Regions from separate parts of the Methylosinus sp. R-45379 genome, predicted to be linked through region 1. Evidence: predicted binding sites of a transcription regulator. Region 1 holds the regulator's gene; the other holds the start of a gene.
The links. Region 1 encodes PhoB, which activates phosphate uptake and scavenging genes when phosphate is short. Its sites were predicted from a motif close to TGTCATNNANCTGTCAT; they were not measured.
Positions count from the first base shown of each region.

Region 2: a site for PhoB is predicted at 1,332-1,348, ahead of A1351_RS04750 (esterase-like activity of phytase family protein). Genes of this name have one in related genera too.

Region 1 is NZ_LUUM01000309.1:89,394-92,314, forward strand. It holds gene hpnD (presqualene diphosphate synthase HpnD) at 1-59, shown strand, start outside; gene hpnE (hydroxysqualene dehydroxylase HpnE) at 56-1,300, shown strand; gene phoB (phosphate regulon transcriptional regulator PhoB) at 1,495-2,238, opposite strand; gene phoU (phosphate signaling complex protein PhoU) at 2,235-2,921, opposite strand, start outside.
Region 2 is NZ_LUUM01000090.1:101,128-104,048, forward strand. It holds gene A1351_RS04750 (esterase-like activity of phytase family protein) at 1-1,287, opposite strand, end outside; gene A1351_RS04755 (hypothetical protein) at 1,419-1,733, opposite strand; gene A1351_RS04760 (hypothetical protein) at 1,846-2,037, opposite strand; gene A1351_RS04765 (alpha/beta hydrolase) at 2,205-2,906, shown strand.

The DNA.
Region 1 (2,921 bases):
CGGTCTCCGCCTCGCGGACGAAAGTCCTGCTGGCCCTGCTGAGATTCGCGCTGACGTGAGCGGAACGACGCATATCATCGGCGCGGGTCTCGCCGGCCTCTCCTGCGCCATTCGTCTGACCGACGAGGGCCGCAGCGTCGCGCTCTATGAAGCCGCGCGCATGGCGGGCGGGCGCTGCCGGTCCTATTATGATTCCAGCCTCGATCTCGTCATCGACAATGGCAATCATCTGCTGCTCTCCGGCAACGCCACGGCGCTGGATTACGCCCGCCGCATCGGCTCGGTGGATGAGCTGGTCGGGCCGAAGGAATGCGCCTTCGACTTTTTGGACACGCGCGACGGAACGCGCTGGCGCATGAGGCCGAACGCCTCGCGCCTGCCCTGGTGGATTTTCGTGGCGGATCGCCGCGTGCCCGGCACGGCGCCTGCGGATTATCTCGGCGCGATCGGCATTCTCCTCGCCAAAAAGGGCGCGACCATCGGCGAGGCGATGAATTGCTCGGGCGTGCTCTATGAGCGGCTGTGGGGGCCGGTGCTGCTCTCCGCGCTCAATACGGAGCCGCGCTGCTCCTCCGCCGCGCTCGCCGCCGCCGTGCTGCGCGAGACGCTGGCCGCTGGCGGCGCCGCTTGCCGTCCGCTGGTCGCGCGGCGCGGGCTCGGGACGGCGTTCATCGAGCCGGCGCTGAGCGCTCTCGCCGCGCGTGGCGCCGCGCCGCGCTTCGCCGCGCGGCTGAAGGGAATCGAATTTTCCGGCGAGCGCGCCACAGCGCTCGATTTCGGCGACGAGAAAATCGCGCTCGGCGAGAATGACAGCGTCGCGCTCGCCGTCCCGCCCTGGGCGGCGCAGGAGCTCGTTCCGGGCCTCGTCGCGCCGGATGATTTCCGCGGCATCGTCAATGCGCATTTCAAGATCGCGCCGCCGCCGGGGCAGCCGGCGCTGCTCGGCATGATCGGCTCGCTCACCGAATGGCTGTTCGCTTTCGAGGACAGGCTCTCGGTGACGATCAGCGGCGCCGATCGGTTGATGGACGATTCCCGCGAGAGCCTCGCCGAGCGCATATGGGCCGAGGCAGCCGCCGCCACGGGCCTGCCGGTGGAGCTGCCGCAATGGCAGATCGTCAAGGAAAAGCGCGCCACTTTCGCCGCGACGCCGGCGCAGCAGCTGCGCCGCCCCGGCGCTGTGACGGGGTGGCGCAATCTCTTCCTCGCCGGCGATTGGACTGCGACCGGCCTTCCGGCGACGATTGAAGGCGCGATAAGGTCGGGCTATCGCGCGGCGGAGCTGGCGGGGCGTTCATAGGTCGAGCCCGCCGCCGCCGTCATCGCGAGGAGCGTAGCGACGATGCGATCCAGGGGCCGCCCCACGGCTCTGGATTGCTTCGCTGCGCTCGCAATGACGATGGGCAGAGGGAGCGCGTGCAGACAAAAGCGAGCCTGAAGGCTCGCGATCCAAAGCGCCCCCTGGACCGCGAGCCTTCAGGCTCGCATCGCCCCTCAATTCCTCCCGAAGGTCTCGTCGAAGGAATAGCCGGTGCCGCGCACGGTGCGGATCGGGTCCTTCTCGCGGCCGCGGATGATCGCCTTGCGCAGACGGCCGACATGCACGTCGACGGTGCGCTCGTCGATCTCCGCCGAGAGCCCCCACACGCTGTCGAGCAATTGCGCGCGCGAGAAGACGCGGCCGGGTTTTTCCATCAGATATTCCAGCAGACGGAACTCCGTCGGGCCGAGATGAATCTCGCGCCCGCCGCGCTTCACGCGGCGCGTCTCGCGGTCGAGGTCTATGTCGCCGGCGACGAGCCGCGTCGCCACGCGCTCCGGCCGCGCGCGGCGCAGCAGCGCATGCACGCGCGCCATCAGCTCCGGCGGCGAGAAGGGCTTCACCACATAATCGTCGGCGCCGATGGAGAGGCCGCGCACGCGCTCATTCTCGTCGCCGCGCGCGGTGAGCATGATGATCGGCATGCTGCGCGTGTCGTCGCGCGCGCGCAGCCGTCGGCAGATCTCGAGGCCGGAGACGCCGGGCAGCATCCAGTCGAGAATAACGAGATCGGGCTGCGATTCGGAGAGACGGATCTCCGCCTCGTCGCCGCGCTCTATATGCTCGACGAGAAAGCCCTCGGCCTCGAGATTATAGCCGAGCAGCAGCGCCAGCGCCGCGTCGTCCTCGACGACGAGTATGCGCGGCGCGCGGTCGTGCGGCGCCTCGCGCGGAGCGGCGACGCGGATTTCATTCATTTCGTAGGCTCATCCGGTTCCGCGCTGGCGGGAAGGCTCGCCGATTTGCCTTTGGGGCGGTCGGTCGGCATCGCCTCGCCAGTGACGAGATAGACGATCGTCTCGGCGACATTGGTGGTGTGATCGCCGATGCGCTCTATGTTCTTCGAGCAGAAGAGCAGATGCGTGCAGAAGGAGATGTTGCGCGGGTCCTCCATCATGAAGGTGAGGAGATCGCGGAACACCGAATCTTCCAGCGCATCGAGCTCGCTGTCGTTGGTCCACACGGCGCGGGCGCGCTCGACATCGCGCTGGGCGTAGGCGTCGAGCACGTCCTTCAGCTGTATGGCGGCGACTTCCGCCATCGTCTTGAGGCCGATGACGGCGCGCGGCACGCGCGCCTCGGAGAGGATCTTCACCGTGCGCTTGGCGATGCTCTTGGCGAGATCGCCGACCCGCTCGAGATCGGCGGCGATGCGCATAGCGGCGATGCATTCGCGCAGATCGATAGCGAGCGGCTGCCGCCGCGCGATGGTGAGGATGGCGTTCTCCTCTATCTCCCGCTGCAGCGCGTCGAGGCGCTGATCGGTGGCGACGACGCGATGGGCGAGCTCAATGTCGAAATTGGCGAGCGCATCCATGGCTTCGGCGAGCATTTTCTCGGCGATGCCTCCCATCTCGGCGATTCTGCGGCCGAGCACTTC
Region 2 (2,921 bases), on a different contig from region 1:
ATTGTTCAGATTGAGGCCGAAGCGGGCGAGCTGCGTCGTGTTGAGCATGTTCACGAGCTCGACCGACTGCGCCGGCGTGATCGCCGGATTCAGCACGCCATTGGGCGCGACCTGGCCGCCCGCCGTCGTATCGGCGGCCGTGCCGGCGATATTGGTCGCATTGCCGATGTCGACGAGATAGATGGATTTGACCATGATGGGATTGCCGCCCGCCGGACCCTGGCCGGTTCCGTCGCGCGCCAGCACGAGGAACTGCTTGTCGTTGAGCGCCACCATCTCGCTCTGCGCCGCGGTGCGATTGGCGCTGCCGCCATCGCCGTTCAGCCTGTAGGTCGGCAGCTGCAGCACATAGGTCTCGATCGGCGCCGCCGGCGTCGGATTGAGCGAAATATCATAGACCAGGATGCGCGTATTGTTGCGCGTCTGCTGTCCAGAGGCCTGATCCTGCATCGTCGCGCTCTGCAGGATCGCGAAAAGCCGGTTGCCGTCCGGGCTGACCGAGACCGCCTCGAGCCCCTGATTGTTGCGGCGTCCAGTCGTCGGCGCGACTGTCGAATTGAAGTCGATCGCGCCATTGGTCCGCGGCAGCAGCGCCGAGGGAACTCCGACCGAGCCGACGAGATTGCCATTGGCGTCGAAATAAAAGATCGACGGGCCGTATTCGTCGCTGACGTAGAAGCTGCGGTCGGTCTTGAAGGCCAGCCCCTCGGCGTCGAGCGATAGCTTGCCGGCGCCGATCGAGCCAGCGGAAGGGCTCGGCGTGAGGCGGCCGAAGAGATTGACGGCTCCCGACCCAGAATCGGCGCCGGTGAATGTCTTGCCCTGATTGTCGCGCAGCAGGACGCCGCCGTCGGGCGTCATCTGCACCTGATTCTGCGAGCTGGTGGAGGCGGGGAGATTCGCGCCCGAATAGGGCGAGAAGGCGATGTTGAAGCGCAGCAGCCGTCCCGCATAATCGGAGAAGACGCCATTGGCGGGATCGTTGAGGCCGCGGTCGGGCAGGGCGAGCATGGTCGCGACGAAAGTCGAGCCGCTGCGCCGCCAGGAATAAGGGTCGATGGCGAGGCTCGAGAAGGAGCCGAGCGTGTCGCCGAGGAAGTCGATCGTCCCCGCCGGAAGACGTCCGGTTCCGACGAGACCTTGATTGGTGAAGGTCACGCCACCCAGGCCGACGGAGGCGGCGCCGTCATTGGCGACGATATTGGGCGTACGATAGGTCTGCGCCATTGCGGCGCCGTGAAGCGCGAGCGTGGAGATGGACGCGAGCAACCAGTTACGAAAAGGCATTTTATCCCCCGGCTTTAGCTTGGCCGGAGGTCTATGGCCGCCTGTTAACGATTCGGTGACAGTCTGGCCACGATCGTTAACAGAGCGGAAACATTTTCACGCTGTGGCCTTTGCGCCACGATGCGCGAGCGTCACAAGGACACGTAGACGAATTTGAGGCCCTTGAGTGTCGGGTAGTTCTCGCGCAGCGCCTTGGCGACCTTGCCGACGAGATCCTTGTCGCCGGCGGCCGAAGGGCCGACGAAATCCGTTCCCTGCATCCATGTCTCGAGGAAGCAGTGGAGCGTGTTGTCATAGGCGTCGTCGGTCGGATGCGCCGTCTTGTCGACGAGCGAGGCGATTCCGTCGGTGCTGACCTCGAGCCGCCAGTCGCGGTCGTCGACGACCGAGCCGATGAGCTTCGCAATGTCGGCGTCGGTCCAATCGCCCTTCAAATCAACGGCCATTTTTTTCGCTCCTTGGTGCGCGCGGCTTCGGCGGCGCGGGACAAAATGGACGAAGGGCCGGGAACGCCTGTCGGATATCCGACAGGCGCGCGTCGCGGCCCTTACCGCTCGCTCACTTCTTGGTGAGCTTGGCCACCGCCATATCGATCGCCGTCGTCGCCTCGCCGACGGTCAGCCAGGCGTCCGCGCGGTCCTCGCTCTTGAACGACTTGCCGAGATTATACGGCTCCTCACCCGGCACGTGCAGGAAACAGGCCCATTTTCCGTCGGCCTGCTCCTCGACCGTCACTTTGTAGTCCGCCACGCGGTCCTCCTCCTGTTGCTTTGCGTTGGGTCTCACGGTGCGCCGGTCCGTCTCCGGCGCGGCGACGATGAAGCAGATTGGGCGCCATATGCCGAGACATGCGGCGGCACGCTTATTGAACCTCCCTTTTTGGCCGGCGGGGCGCCGGCGCACGGAGGACGCACCCCATGACCGACATTGTGGAAGGGCCGGCGCTGGCCGCTCTCTCCTGCGGCAAGCCCGCTTTTCTCGTCGTGATGCTGCATGGGGAGGGCGCCGACGGCCAAACCATGGTCGATCATGCGCTCAATTGGGCGCCCACCATGCCCAAGGCCGAGTTTCTCTCCGCCGAGGCGCCCGCCGGCGCCGATGGCGTGAAGCGCTGGTTCGACGCCGCTGATCCAGAGGGGCTCGCCAAAGGGCTGGCGGCGCTCGAGCGCTTTCTCGAGGCGGCGCTGGCCAAGCGCCGGCTGCCCGCCTCGCATCTGGCGCTGGTCGGCTTCTCGCAAGGAGCGACCCTCTCGCTGCTCGCCGGCGTCGCGCGGCCGGGGCCGGCGGCGGCGGTGGTCGCCTTTGCCGGCGGTCCCTATGGCGCGGCGCCGTCCATCGGCCCTGATGGCGCGCCGCCCGTGCTGCTGATCCATGGCGACGCCGACGCCATCGCGCCGCTCGCCGCCGTGCGCGAGACCAAGACGGCTCTCACAGGGCAGGGCGCCAAGGTCCTGTCGATGACGCGCAAGGGTCTCGAGCATGCGATGGACGATGACGGGGTGATCGCCGCGGGCGATTTCCTCACCGAGCATGTCGTGCACAAGAAGAGCGCGGCGCATGAGGACGATCACGATCATGACCACGACGATCACGATCACGATCACGATCACGCGCATTGAGGCTCGGCACGGCTC